3 regions of the Massilia sp. NP310 genome follow, and region 1 is predicted to be linked to each of the others. Evidence: riboswitches for the same ligand, from Rfam matches in the RefSeq annotation. Region 1 holds a riboswitch; each other region holds the start of a gene.

Region 1 (4,882 bases):
CGGCATCGACCATCAGCGTGGACGCCATCAGGAGCAGCGCCAGCAGGGCGCCGACCGAGGCGCCGGACGAGACGCCCAGCACATACGGGTCGGCCAGCGGATTACGCAGCAACGCCTGCATCATGAGGCCGGCCAGGGCCAGCGCGCCGCCGGTCGCGAACGCCACCAGCGCGCGGCTGGCGCGCAGCTCGAGCAGGGAGGCGGAAAGCGAATCGGGCTGGCCGCTGGCGAGCTGGCGCAGGGCGTCGGGAATCTCGCCGAGAGGCACCCGGATCGATCCGGTCATGCCCGCGAACAGCAGGGTGGCAATCGAAAACGCCAGCATGGCGCCGACGATGAGCGTGGCGCGCTGGCGTAGCGGTGGGACGGATGCGTGCATGCTGGCCCTGTTGGTTTCGGACGCCCGCGGCCTGGCTGCCGCGGGCAAGGGGTTATAGCTTAACGGATGCCGTAGCGCAGGGCCGCGAACCAGGTGCGGCCGCTGGTGCCGTAGTTACGCGCGATTTCGTACTGCTTGTCGGCGACGTTGTCCAGGCGCATCAGCAGCGACCAGTCGGGCGTGAACTGCCAGGTCGTGTGCAGGTTCAGCAGGCCGTAGCCGCCCAGGCGACGGTTGTTGGCGGCGTCGTCGAAGCGCTCTCCCGATACCGTCAGCTCGGCGCCGGCCTTGAGCGTGCCCATCGTGTAGTCGGCGCCGAAACTGGCGTGCTTCTTCGCGCGGCGCGCCAGCTGCTTGCCGGTGGTCTCGTCGCGCGGATCCTGCCAATCGAGGCTGGCGCGCAGGTCGACGCCCATCAGGCGCGTAGCACCGGCCAGCGAGAATCCTTCGAGCTGGCCTTCGTTGACGTTGTAGGCGCAACTGCGGTTGACGCCGTCCGGGCATGGGGTGCTCGACACGATCATGTCGGTCAGGCGGTTGTGGAAGTAGGTGGCGTCCAGCTGGTAGCTGTCGCCGTCGTAGCGCAGGCCCACTTCGCGGTTGCGGCCTTTTTCGGGCTTGTTGGTTTCCAGGCCGTAGCCGGGGAAATACAGCTCGTTGAAGGTCGGGGCGCGGAAGCTCGTGCCGACGCTGGCGGTGGCGCGCAGGCCGTTGCCGAAGTCGTAGCCATAGCCGGCGGCGCCGGTGTTCTTGCTGCCATAGACCGAGCGGTCGTGGCGCGCGCTGACGTCGACCAGGTGCTGGCCGCGCTTGGCCGAGTAGGCCGCGGCATACGAATTCGTGATGCGCGAGCGCTGCATCGTCGGCACCTCTTCCTTGCGGTGCGTGTACAGCAGCTGCAGCGTGTCCTGGCCGATGGCGATGTCGTTCTGCCAGCTGAACTCATCCTGCTGGGTGTCGATCTGGCTGGCGCCGGATGGCGTCGCGTTGGTGAAGTTGCCCGACTTGTCTTCCGAGCGCGCGTATTGCACCGTGCTGTGCCAGTTCGGCAGGATCTGGTTGCGCATGAAGACCGCGGCGGTGTTCAGGTCGTTGTCGCTGTGGACGCCGTAGTTGGCGGTGCCGCTGTCGTACTGGCTGTACAGGCGGCTGACCAGGAACTGGGCGCCGATCTCGTGGCCCGGCGCAAGCGCCATCGACACGCGGCCGTTGGCGTTGCGGCGGCGGTAGCCGTCTTCGTCCGGGTTGTAGCCCGAGGCGCCCGGGCGGGTGGAGGAGAAGCCGTCCGAGTCCTCGTAGCCGGCGCCGAAGGCGTAGCTGACGGCGTTCGGGCCGCCGCTGCTGCCGTAGATGCCGGCATCAAGCTGGCGGGTGGCGTTGCTGCCCACGCCAACCGAGCCGGTGACGACCGGGGCGCCTTCGCCCTTGCGGGTGAAGATCTGGATCACGCCGCCGATGGCGTCGGCGCCGTACAGGGTGCTCAGCGGCCCGTAGACGATCTCGATACGGTCGATGGCGCCCAGCGGGATCGCGTTCCAGCTGGCGGTGCCGGTGGTCGCCGAACCGAAGCGCACGCCGTCGACCAGGACCACGGACTGGTTGGCGTTGGCGCCGCGGATGAAGACGCTGGTGGCGGTGCCGGCCGGGCCGTTGCGCGAGATTTCGATGCCGCGCTGGCGGCGCAGGATGTCGGCCACCGAACCGGCGCCGGAACGCGCGATCTCTTCGGCATCGATGACGGTGGTGTCGGCGATGACGTCGGCGGCGCGCTGCGCGCTGCGCGTTGCGGTGACGACGACGGTGTCGGCGGTAGGAATGGCGTCAGGCGACGGTGCGTCGGCGACGGCGGCGGACGAGATGACGGCGAGGGCGAGCGAGACCGCGGCGGCTTGCCGGGTGACTGGAAAATTCATGAACTGTTTCTTATAAAGGGCAACCAGCCGACGTCCCCGTAGGCCAGATTGAACGGCATCGCGCGAGGCGACGCCACCTTTTGGCCGGTATCCGGGCTGACAAGTATGGCCGTCCGACCTTCCCATGCATGCGCACAGTGGTATGAGGGGACGGTTTGCCGCATGGCTCGAAGAGAGCATGCGGCACTTGCTTACCGTTGCGGGGGCAGCACACGTTGGCCCTTGAAAGGAGCTTCGTGTTTCCCGTTTAACTGCGACTGCGAACGCAGGCGCGAGCACCAAAACGCGCACATTATAAGGCGTTGTCCAAGGCGTTGTCAGGTTTCCAGCATCATCACTTCACCGTAGCCGATCCGGTGTGGCGCCTGCGCAGCGCGCAGCGCGGCCTCGACCAGCGTGCCGCCGAGGTGCAGCGAATGCAGGAGGCGCATGGTGCCGGCATGGCAGATGACCAGGGCCTGTGCGTGTCCGGCGCGCCGGATGTCGGCATCGAAACCGGCCACGCGTGCGGCCACGTCCATCACGCTTTCGCCGCCGCCGGGTCGGTAGTGCAGCAGGTCGGCGCTCCAGGCGTCGATCTCGCTGCGCGGGATGTCGTCCCAGCTGCGCATTTCCCAGGCGCCGAAGTCGATCTCGGCCAGGCGCGCGTCGAATACCGGCGCCGGCGAGAGCTGCGCCGCCAGGACCGCGCTGCGGGCCAGTGGGCTGGCGTAGACGGGCATCGCGCCGGGCAGCCCCTGGCTCGCCAATGCGGCCAGCACCCGTTCGACGTCGGCTCGATCCGCCGCCAGGTCGCTGCGGCCGTAGCAGTGCCCGGCCGGCACCTCGGGCCGCGGATGGCGCACCAGGTAGAGGCGCATCAGGCCAGCACGCCGCGGCCGAGCGTGGCCAGCACCGCGATATAGACCGCCACTTCGGCCAGTTGCTGCACGGCGCCGAGGCAGTCGCCGGTATAGCCTTGCAAGCGCCGCGTGAACTTACGCGCGAGCCAGCAGGTTGCAACGAGGGACGCCACCAGCGCGGCGACGATCGCGGCCAGGTCGAGCAGGCCGCAGGCCAGCAGGCCGAGCGCGGGCAGCAGCACGGTGACGGCGGCGATGCCGAACTCGCGGTCGCTCATGCGCACCGCCAGCGGCTTGGCCTTGCCCTCGGCGCGGGCGTACTCCATCTGCCAGATCAGGGAAGTTGCGGCCAGTCGCGACAGCGGGTGAGCCAGCAGCAGGGCGGCCATGGCGCTGGCCGGCGGCAGGCTGGCAAGCAGGGCCAGCTTCGCGCCGAGCATGCAGACGATGCCGATCGCGCCATACGCGCCGACCCGCGAATCCTTCATGATCTCGAGCGCGCGTTCCTTCGTCATGCCGCCGCCCAGGCCATCGCAGGTGTCGGCGAAGCCGTCTTCGTGGAAGGCGCCGGTGAGGTAGATGGTGGCGGCGGTGGACAGCACGGCCGCCACTGGCGCCGGCAGCCACTGCGCGGCCACCAGGTAGACGAGCGCGCCGATGGCGCCGACCACGACGCCCACCAGCGGGAAGTAGCGCGACGCATGGTTCAACCAGCTCGGCTCGAAACCGACCCAGCGCGGAATCGGCAGCCGCGTGAAGAACTGCAGCGCGATGAAGAACAGGCGCAGCTGGTGCGTCATGCCGAGCGTTCGCTCACTTGCGCCGAGGCGAAGGTGGCCATCTCGTTCAGGAAGTTGGCGCTGGCGTGCAGCAGGGGCAGGGCGAGCGCGCTGCCGGTGCCTTCGCCCAGGCGCAGGCCAAGGTCGAGCAGCGGACGGGCGCCGAGCTCCTCGAGCAGCAGGGCGTGGCCATGCTCGCCCGAACAGTGCGAAAACACGCAGTAGTCGAGGATGGCCGGCTGCAGGCGTGCGGCCACCAGCAGCGCGCTGGTGACGATGAAGCCATCGATCAGCAGCACCTTGCGCAGCTCGGCCGCCTTGAGCATGGCGCCGGCCATCATCGCGATCTCGAAGCCGCCGAAGGTGGCCAGCACCTCGAGCGGCTGCACGGCGTGGGTGTGACGGGCCACGCTTGCCGCGACCACGTCGGCCTTGTGGCGGATACCGTCGGGGGTGAGGCCGGTGCCGGCGCCGACGCAGCGCGCCACCGGCTGGCCGGTCAGCTTGTGCATCAGGGCGGCGGCCGACGTCGTGTTGCCGATGCCCATCTCGCCGAAGCCGACCACGGTGCCGGGGAGGTCGCGCGCCAATGCCATGCCGTGTTCGAGCGCGGTCGCGCATTCCTGCGCCGTCATCGCGGGTTCGAGCGCGAAGTTGCGGGTGCCGTTGGCGACCTTGCGGTGCACGAGCCCCGCGCGTGCGCCGAAATCGTGGTTCACGCCGGCGTCGACCACGTGCAGGGCGCAGCCGTTCTGGCGCGCGAATACATTGATGGCCGCGCCGTCGCCCAGGAAGTTCTCGACCATCTGCCAGGTGACGTCTTGCGGGAAGGCGGAGATGCCCTCGGCCACGACGCCATGGTCGGCGGCGAACACCAGGATCGCGGGTTGGTCGATGCTGACCCTGGTCGAGCGCTGGATCAGCCCCAGTTGGGCGGCGAGCGATTCCAGTCGTCCGAGGCTGCCGAGC
Region 2 (4,882 bases), 840 kb from region 1:
AAGAAGTGGCCGAATACCTGGGCGAGCTGCTGCTGCAGCGCTATCCGCAGCTCTTGAGCGCGCGCTATGGTTTCAAGACCGAAGGGATGGATGGCGTGGCCGTGATCGAGGGCGTGGCCCAGCGCCGGGGTTTTCGCGTGCGCGGCGGCGATTTCGATTACGAAAAGGCGGCGCACACGCTGCTGCAGGATTACCGCCAGGGCGCGCTCGGCCGCATCAGCCTCGAGACGCCGGAATCGCGCGCGGCCAGCCTGGCCCAGCACGAGGCCGAGATGGCCGAAAAAGCACGTATCGCGGCCGAGAAGGCAGCCGCCAAGGCCGAAGAAGCGGCGCGCGGCAAGCGCGGGACGTAATCACACCGCTGGCGGTGCCCCGAACCTGAAACTCGACACCGTCAAATTCCCCATGAACGCGTCTTCATGATAGACGCAGGCGGCCGCCTCCCGCTCGGCCGCCCCCAATGCCACCATCAGCGGAATCAGGTGTTCCTCGCGCGGATGCGCCGCCCGCGCCATCGGCGCCGCATCCCAGCGCAGCAAGGCCTGCTCACGTTGCGCCGGATCGAGTTCGAGCAGCGCGTGCTGCAGCCAGCCGTCGAAAGCGCGTGACGCCTCCCGCCCGTTCGGCCCGAACTGGCGCAGGTTATGGTACGACAGCCCGCTGCCGATGATCAGGATGCCTTCGTCGCGCAGCGGCGCCAGCGCACGGCCCGCCGCCAGGTGGGTGGCCGGATCCAGGTCGCGCCGGATCGAGAGCTGCACCACCGGCATGCGCGCTTCCGGATAGACCGGGTACAGCATCGAGAATGTGCCATGGTCGAAGCCGCGTTCGGCGTCCATCGCGGCCGGGTGGCCCGCGGCGGCGAGCAGCTCGGCGACGCGTCGCGCCAGCGCCGGCTCGCCCGGGGCCGGGTACTTGACCTGGTAGGTGTGCGGCGGGAAGCCGCCGTAGTCGTAGATCATGCCCGGCGCCGTGCCGGACGACACCATGAACTGCGGCGTTTCCCAGTGGGCGGTCACGACCAGCACCGCGCGCACCGTGTCTCCAGCCTCGGCCCGCAGCGCGGCCAGCGAGTCGGCAAGCTGGTTGTAGGCCGACCCGTACTGCTCGCGCATCCACGGCCAGGGGCCGCCGCCGTGCGAGACGAAATAGGTGGGCAAGGTGGGTAAGCGCGCCATGATCGCTCCTGTCATGCATTGAAACGGTCATGTTAGCCCAAGCGGCAAGAGCTTGCCGGTGGCCGGGCAGGTCGCACCTTGTCAAGGTATAATCGCCCCGTTTTGGTGCTCTCGCGCACATCCAGGTACGCGAAGTTAAACGGGAAACACGACATGGCCGCGCCGCGCGCCGCCATGGAAGTGTGCTGCCCCCGCAACGGTCAACAAGCGCCGCGCCTGCGTCTGCAGCGTGGCGGACGGTCTCGACAACCACTGCGCCGCTGTACGGTCTGTTCTGCGCAGGAAGGTGAGGCCGTCATGCTTGCCAGCCCGGATACCGGCCAATACAGGTGGAAGCGCCAGGCGTTTCCGTTGACTCCGGGCTGCGGGGAAGCAGGCCGGTGCCTTTTACCGAGAACACATTCATCATGATTTTTGCAGCTGCACCGCGCCGCGCGCCACTCGCACTGGCTTGCGCCTTCGCCCTGTCCGCCATTTCCGCCCATGCCGTCGCCCAGGACGCCGCGCAGTCCTCCCTGCCATCGGTCCTCATCACCGGCCCGCGCTTCCCGGCCCAGGCCACGCCGATCGGCGCCACCGTCATCACCGCGGAGCAGATCCGCAGCGCCGGCGCCCTTGATGTCAATGCGGCGATCCGCAAGATCGGCGGCGTGTTCGGCCGCCAGAGCCTGGACGGCTCGCCCGACTTCGGCCTCGACCTGCGGGGCTTCGGCACCAACAGCGCCCAGAACACGGTGGTGCTGGTCGACGGCGTGCGCCTGAACGAGAACGAGCTGGCGCACACGGTGCTGTCGACCATTCCCGTGGACACGGTGGAGCGCATCGAGATCACGCGCGGCGGCAGCAGCGTGCTGTATGGCGATGGCGCCACCGGCGGCGTGATCAACATCATTACCCGCCGCGGCGCCGGCGCGGGAACGCATGGTTCCCTGTTCGCCGAAGCCGGCCGCTTCGACCACCGCGACCTGCGCGCCTCGGTCACGCACGGCGCCGGCCCATGGTCGTTCGACGCCGCAGTAAGCGACCGCAGCACGGATAACTACCGCGACAACAACAAGTACGAGCAGACCAGCTTCAGTGGCGGCGTGCAGTATGCCTACGCGCCGAACGGCCGCGCCGGCCTGCGCTTCGAGAGTTCGCGCTCCGATTCGCGCCTGCCGGGTTCGCTGAGCGAAGAGCAGTTCCTGACCATCCCGACCCAGAGCAACACGCCGAAGGATTACGGCTCGCTCGACACCGACCGCGTGACCGCCTTCGTCGAGCACCGTGTCGGCGCCTTCGAGCTGGCGGCCGATCTATCGCATCGCGAGCGCGAGGTCTCGTCCACCTACGATTTCGGCGCACCATCGACGTCGATCTACGAGGCCGAGCAGACCCAGTTCTCGCCGCGCCTACGCCACACCCTCGACCTCGGCGACAAGCGCAACGAATTCGTCACCGGCATCGACCTGATCCGCTGGGAGCGCGACGTCACCTCCGCGTTCTCGGCCGGCGACGCGCGCCAGGACTCGAAAGCCTTCTACCTGCGCGACGAACTGCGTTGGAACGCCCCGCACAACGCCCGCCTGGCGGTGGGTGGCCGTCACGAACGCTTCGAGAAGAACTACAGCGACCCGCTGGCCTTCCCGCCGGTCGTGAACGAGCACCGCAAGCAGTCGCTCAACGCCTGGACCGTGGAAGGCAGCATCGACGTGATGCCGCTCGTGACCGTGTTCGCCAAGGCCGGCCGCAGCTACCGCATCGCCAATATCGATGAAAACAGCTACCGTTCGACCCTGGACGTGCTGGAGCCGCAAACCTCGCGCGACCTGGAACTGGGCGTCAGCGCCGGCCTCGATGCGCGCAAGGTGACCGCGCGCGTGTTCCGCCACCGCCTGACGAACGAGATCTTCTACGACCCGACCATCGGCTATGGCGCCAACACCAACCTCGATCCGACCCGCCGCCAGGGCGTGGAGCTGGAAGGGCAGGCGACCTTCGCCGACGCCTGGCGCCTGCTCGGTTCGTGGCAGTACGTGCAGGCCGAGTTCCGCGACGGCCCGAACGCCGGCCGCGAGATGGTGCTGGTGCCGAAACACGTGGTCACCGCGCGCCTGGCGTGGACGCCGGGCATTGGTCAGACCGCCGACATCGGCGCCCAGTGGGTCGACAGCCAGCGCTATGGCGACGACTTCACCAACAGCTGCAGCACCCGCATGCCGTCGTTCACCACGATCGACGCCCGCTATGCGCGCCGCTTCGGCCCGTGGGAAGTGGCGCTGTCGGGCCTGAACCTGGCCGACCGCCAGTACTACAGCCAGGCCTACAACTGCCGCGCCGGCATCTATCCAAGCGACGGTCGCCAGCTCAAGTTGTCGCTGCGCTTCGACTTCTGAGGCCATGAAGTCCGCGCTGGCGGCCGTGCTGGCCGCAACCTCGGTCAATGCGTTCGCGGCGATCGCCGTCGTCGACGACGCCGGGCGCACGGTCACGCTGGCGCGGCCGGCGCAGCGGGTGATCTCGATGGCGCCGCACGTCACCGAGCTGCTGTTCGCGGCCGGCGGCGGGGCGCGCACGGTCGGCGCAGTGGACTACAGCGACTATCCGGCGGCGGCGAAAAAGCTGCCCCAGGTCGGCAGCTTCAACAAGATCGATGTCGAGCGCGTGCTGGCGCTGAAGCCCGACCTGCTGGTAGTCTGGCAGAGCGGCAACCCGACGCGCCAGGTCGAGCAGCTGGCGCGGCTGGGCATCCCCGTCTATTACAGCGAGCCGAGCCGGCTGGAGCAGGTCGGCGACAGCCTGCTGCGCCTGGGCCGGCTGCTCGGCACCGAGCCCGTGGCCAGGCGGGCGGCGCACGACTACGGCGCGCGCATCGCGGCGCTCAGGACGCGCTACGCCGGGCGGCCGCAAGTAGGCGTGTTCTACCAGGTCTGGGACCGCCCGCTGTACACCCTCAACGACGACCATGTCGCCAGCGACATCCTGCGCCTGTGCGGCGGCCGCAACCTGTTCGGGGCCCTGAAGACGATCGCGCCCGAGGTCGGCATCGAGGCGGTGATCGAAGCCGATCCCGAAGTCATCCTGGTCGGCAAGCGCGACGATCCCAAGGGCCCGGGCTGGAAGATCTGGCAACCGTACAAGGGCATGACGGCGGTAAGACGCGGCAACCTGTTCGAGATCGATGGCGACCTGACCAGCCGGGCGGGGCCGCGCACGGCGGAGGGCGCCGCCCGCATCTGCGCGCTGCTCGAGGAAGCGCGCGGGCGCCGGCCTTGACGACTTGACTATTCGCGTTGCCGGCGTAGATTGAAAGTCACCACGCCCCTGTTTCAGCCGTAAGCAAATGCAAAAAAATGCGCTCCCGGGACAGGGGACAGACAAAAAGTGGTAATCTCGCGGTCGTTCGTTCATTCTTTTGGAAGGATTTTATGCGCACCCTGCGTTTCGCCCTCGTTGCCGCTGCCCTGGTCGCCGGTTTCGCCAATGCTTCGCCAACCGATCCGCGCGTCGGCGCCGAATACACCGTGCTCGCGACCCCGCAGCCGACCCAGACCGTGGGCAAGAAGGTCGAAGTGGTCGAGTTCTTCGCCTATCACTGCGGCGCCTGCAATGCGTTCGAGCCGACCCTGGTGAACTGGGTCAAGAAGCAGGGTGACAATATCGTGATGCGCCGCATTCCGCTGCCGTTCCAGGGCGCCAGCGATCCCGAAGCCCGCCTGTTCCTG
Region 3 (4,882 bases), 1.0 Mb from region 1:
CAAGACACTAGCGCCGCGCCGCCTTCAGGAACAAGCCATGCGCCGGCGCGAAGTTCGCATGCAGCGGCAAATAAGCCGCGCCGATGACCTTGGCCGTCATCCCGATCGTCCCCGCCATCACCAGCGGCCGCTCGGTGCCCTGCCAGCTGTAGCGCGTCATCTGCTCCTGCACCGCGGCGATCAGGCGTTCGAGCAGGGCGCGGCTGACGGCGCCGTCGACGATCACGCCGTCCAGGTCGAGCAGGCAGGCTGCGCCGGTGACGCCGAAGGTGATCGCATTCGCGGCTTCCTCGACCCATTGCAGGGTCACCGCTTCCCATGGGCCGCTCAAGAGGCGGTCGTCGCCGAACGCCAGCGGCGCCAATCCGGCCTGCGCAAGCATCTCTTCCAGCCGCACCAGCGAGGCCGCCCCGAGCAGTTGCGGCGCCACGCCGCGTTCGTCCGTTCCGGCCAGGCCCAATGGCATCGAACCGATCGCGCCGGCGTTGCCGAACTGGCCGCTGTGCGGCTCGCCGTCGATCACCAGGCCGCCGCCGACCAGGGTGTCCACGAACACGTACAGATAGCTTTTCAGCTTGCGTCCGCGGCCGGCCACCAGTTCGGCCACGCAGGCCGCGATCGTGTCCTTGGCGAAGTCCACGCGCAGCGGCGTCATGGCCTGCAGGCGGATGCGCAGGTCGACCCGGCGCCAGGCTTCGGCCTGATGCGGCAGCAGGCTTTCCAGGCCGTGCCAGGTGCCCAGCGTGAGCGGGGCGGCCAGGCCGATGCCGGTCAGGCGCGGGGCCAGCTCCGGGCCGAGGAAGTCGTCCACCTCGCGCAGCCTGGCGTCGATGGCGGCGAACACCTGCTCCACGTCGGGGCTGGCGTAGGGCGTCGACGACTGCCAGCGCAGCGCGCCCGTGAAATCGAGCAGGACCACGTCCAGCGCGCGCCTGCCGATCTGGATGCCGATCGAGAACGCGCCTTCCGGATTGAGGGCGATCGGCTGCGACGGCTGGCCGACCTTGCCGCGCACGGCGTCGCGCTTGACCACCAGCTGCTCGTCCAGCAGGCGGTTGATGATCACCGAGGCGGTCTGGGTGCTCAGATTGGTCAGGCGCGCGACTTCGGCCTTGGGCAGGCTGCCATGGGTGCGGATCGCCTGCAGCACGACCCGCTCGTTGAACTCGCGCATGCCGACCTGGTTCGAGCCGACGGTGCGCAGCAGCGGCATGGTGGCGGGGTCAAAGGCGGGAGGCGGTGCGTTATAGGGCGGCATGGCGCGGCGTTCGATGGGCAAGACAGCGGGAGACGGTAAGTATACGTCCTTCCGCTAAATAAACCTATGCGACTTATTTTTCGGGCCGATCGGGCGCTGTTGGTCGCCGCGCTGGGCCGCTTCGCGCTCGCCCGCCAAAAAATAATGCGGTGACAACTGGTCGAACTTGGCGTTAGAATCGCGCCCAATCAAGTGAATGGTGCCTTCCTGCTCGTCTGCAGGGAGGTGAAACGGGAAGCCGGTGACGTGCGCGATAGCCATCGCGCGCCAGTCCGGCGCAGCCCCCGCTGCTGTAAGCCTGACGACCCCGGTCGAACGCCACTGTGCCCCGTGCACGGGAAGGCAGGACCGGGGAAGGAAGACGGCGAGCCAGAAGACCGGCCATCCACGATGCATTCGCACGTCCCGGGGTGAGGGCGTGCCTGTTGGTTGTCCGCTGTTCCTTCTTTGTCTGCTCGCGTCATTCGCTGCGATCGCTCGCCTGCGCGGCGCGCAAGCGTCCCTGTTCATCGTGGAAGGATGGCGGCTGCCTGTTGTCGTGCGCGCGTCAAGCGCGCAGCTGAAAGGTCGACGTTCACATGAACACGCTTCTCCCTGTCCGCATCTGCGTCGCGCTGGTGTTCCTGCTCGCCTGCATGTCGGGCTTCCAGCACGCCGGCGCCGCCACCCTGTTCGCCGTGGTCACCGAGCGCGCCGCGCCGGGCGCGATCGAAGCCGCCCACCGCCACCTGGCCAGCCATCCGCAAGACCGCATCCTGCTGCGCACGCCGGCCCAGCTGATGGCGGCCGGCGAACGCGAGGTGGCGCAGTGGATCGCCGGCGCCGACACCATCCTGGCGGTGTCGCTGTTCGGCGATCCGGCACGGCGCATGAAGGATGCTCTGGCGCGCCACGCCAGGCCAGCGACGGCGGTGCTGGCGCTGAACGGCGAGGCGACCCTGAACCTCATGACGCGTTCGCGCCACGGCAGCCTGGCCGGCTTCTCGCCCGAGCTGCTGCGCCAGCTGGCGAGCGAAGCGCCGCCGCAGGCCGCGTTGCAGGCGGCCGAGCTGGAGCCCGCCGCGCGCCACTGGCTCGCAGCGCGCCGCGTGTGGCAGGCGGGCGGCGTCGACAACACCACGGAGTTGATGCGGCACCTGCTCGCGCCAGGCACGCCCCTGGCCGATCCGCAGCCCGAGCCGACCCTGCGCCTGCGCGCCGGACAGCGCGAGCTGCAGGACGGCGCCGCGTGGGGCAATGCGTCGACGCTCAGCCTGCGCGAGCGCCCGACCGTGGTCGTGCTCGACCTGGCGAACATGGATGGCGTGGTGCCAGCGGCGCTGTGCCGGCGCATCGAAGAACTCGGCCAGCCCTGCGTGCAGCTGCTCACGCGCTGGGGCGGCGCCTCGCGCGAAGCGCTCGAACGCCTGCCGCAGCTGGTCGCGCCCGCCAAGCCTGCCGCGCTGGTGGTGCTGCAGGATTTCGTGGTCGGCGCCGCCGAAGGCCGGGAGGCGGTGGAGGCGGCTTTCAAGCGTTTGGACATCCCGGTATTCAAGGCGATCCGCCTGTCGGACCGCACCGCGATGCAGTGGCAGCTGTCGCCCGACGGCCTGCCGCCCGATTCGGTCCAGTACCGCGTCGCCCTGCCCGAGCTGCAGGGCATCGGCCAGCCGATGGTGGTGGCGGCCCTGGGCCAGGCCCGGCGCGACCGCCAGACCGGCATCGAGAACCGCCCGCCCGTGCTGCTGCCGGCCGAAGTCGATCGCCTGTCGGGCCGCGTGGCGCGCTGGCTGGCGCTGCGCGCCAAGTCGAACGCCGACAAGAAGGTCGCGATGGTCTACTACAACCATCCGCCGGGGCGCCAGAACATCGGCGCCGACAACCTCAACGTGCCGGACTCGCTGTTCGGGATGCTGCATGCCCTCAAGGCCGCCGGCTACACGGTCGGCGACCTGCCAGCGTCGCCCGAGGCGCTGCTCGACATGATCATGGCGCGCGGCGTCAACCTGCCGGAAGACCGCGCCGCCCTGCGCGAGATGGCCGGCGCCGTCAACGGCGTCACGGCGCAGGATTACGCGCGCTGGTTCGCGACCCTGTCGCCGCGGGTGCGGGGCGAGATGCAGGACGGCCTGCTGGGCCGCCTGCATGCCGACGTGCTGGCGGCCGAGAAGGCCGGAGAGCGCGCGCTGGGCCGCAAGCAGGCCGAGACCGTGATCGAGGAGCTGCTGCACCTGGTCGAGGGCGTCGACCATCCGCAGCGCGAGCAGGCCACGCGCGACCTGCATGCGCTGGAAGAAGGCTACTTTGCCTGCCTCGATGAAGCCAGGCCACGGCCCTGCAAGGCGCTGGCGCCCCTCTACCGGCGCCTGATCGGCTACGGCATCGAAGGCATGCGCGGCTGGGGCCCGGCGCCGGGCAAGGTAATGGTCGATGGCGGCAAGATGCTGGTGCCGGGACTGGTGTTCGGCAACGTCTTCATCGGCCCGCAGCCGCCGCGCGGCTGGGAAGTGGACGAGGAACTGCTGCACGCGAACACCAGCATCACGCCGCCGCACCAGTTCCTGGGCTTCTACCACTGGATCCGCGACCGCTTCAAGGCCGACGCCGTGGTGCACGTGGGGCGCCACTCGACCTATGAATTCATGCCGGGCAAGGCCGTCGGCCTATCGAGCGACGACTATCCGAGCCTGATCGCGAGCGACCTGCCGGGCATCTACCCATATATCGTCGACGGCGTCGGCGAAGGCACGCAGGCCAAGCGCCGCGGCCTGGCCATCATCGTCGACCACCTGACGCCGCCGCTGGCCACCACGCCGCTGTACGACGAACTGCTGTCGCTGCGCCAGATCGTCGAGAGTTTTGAAGCCGCATCGTCCGAATCGCTCAAGACCCAGGCCGCACAGCTGATGCGCGAGCGGGTCGTGGCCCTGAACCTGCGCGCCGAGCTGGAAGCGTCGATGTCCGACGTGCTGGAGGTGCGCGGCATCGGCTTCGACGCGGCCGACGACGACCTGCTGGCGCACGAGATCGGCCACTATCTGACCAAGCTGCAGGAGAAATTCATGCCCCATGGCCTGCACGTGTTCGGCCGGCCGTGGAGCCGCGCGTCGCTCGAGCTGATGCTCGATTCGATGAAGAAGAGCGGCATCGACGATCCCGACGTCGCCCATCAACTGCGCGACTCGCCGCGGCGCGAGATGGCGGCATTGCTGGCCGGCCTGGATGGCCGCTACATCGAGCCGGGCAAGGGCAACGATCCGCTGCGCTCGCCCGAGGCGCTGCCGACCGGCCGCAACTTCCACGCCGTCGACGGCGACATCCTGCCGACCCGCCTGGGTTATGGCCTGGGCCGGCAGATGGCAGGCAAGGCGCTTGACCGCGACAAAGTGGGCGAGGGCAGCGAAGGCATCATCCTGTGGGCGTCCGACGCCGTGCGCGACGAAGGGGTGATGGTCGGCTTCGCGCTGGCCATGATGGGCGCCGAGCCGGTGTGGAATGCGCGCGGCATCGTCACCGACGTGAAGCTCACGCCCGGCGCCGTCCGGCGCGACGCGGTGGTCACCACCTCCGGCCTGTTCCGCGACCTGTATCCGAACCTGATCCGCCTGATCGACCGCGCCGGCCGGCTGGCGCTGGCGGCGTCGG

What was found. A riboswitch is a leader RNA that binds a small molecule or an ion and turns the genes downstream of it on or off. The one in region 1 is predicted to bind cobalamin.
Region 2: another riboswitch for cobalamin. It lies ahead of KY496_RS25950 (TonB-dependent receptor); the one in region 1 lies ahead of KY496_RS22140 (TonB-dependent receptor domain-containing protein).
Region 3: another riboswitch for cobalamin. It lies ahead of KY496_RS17665 (cobaltochelatase subunit CobN); the one in region 1 lies ahead of KY496_RS22140 (TonB-dependent receptor domain-containing protein).

Annotation. Positions count from the first base shown of each region.
Region 1 is NZ_CP080379.1:5,019,394-5,024,275, forward strand. Features, by position in the region: gene KY496_RS22135 (iron ABC transporter permease) at 1-379, opposite strand, end outside; gene KY496_RS22140 (TonB-dependent receptor domain-containing protein) at 439-2,292, opposite strand; cobalamin riboswitch at 2,357-2,590, opposite strand; gene KY496_RS22145 (histidine phosphatase family protein) at 2,610-3,152, opposite strand; gene KY496_RS22150 (adenosylcobinamide-GDP ribazoletransferase) at 3,152-3,934, opposite strand; gene cobT (nicotinate-nucleotide--dimethylbenzimidazole phosphoribosyltransferase) at 3,931-4,882, opposite strand, start outside.
Region 2 is NZ_CP080379.1:5,864,204-5,869,085, forward strand. Features, by position in the region: gene ylqF (ribosome biogenesis GTPase YlqF) at 1-353, shown strand, start outside; gene KY496_RS25945 (class III extradiol ring-cleavage dioxygenase) at 354-1,178, opposite strand; cobalamin riboswitch at 1,265-1,518, shown strand; gene KY496_RS25950 (TonB-dependent receptor) at 1,586-3,553, shown strand; gene KY496_RS25955 (cobalamin-binding protein) at 3,558-4,433, shown strand; gene KY496_RS25960 (thiol:disulfide interchange protein DsbA/DsbL) at 4,586-4,882, shown strand, end outside.
Region 3 is NZ_CP080379.1:4,023,152-4,028,033, reverse strand. Features, by position in the region: gene KY496_RS17670 (ROK family transcriptional regulator) at 8-1,258, opposite strand; cobalamin riboswitch at 1,439-1,659, shown strand; gene KY496_RS17665 (cobaltochelatase subunit CobN) at 1,837-4,882, shown strand, end outside.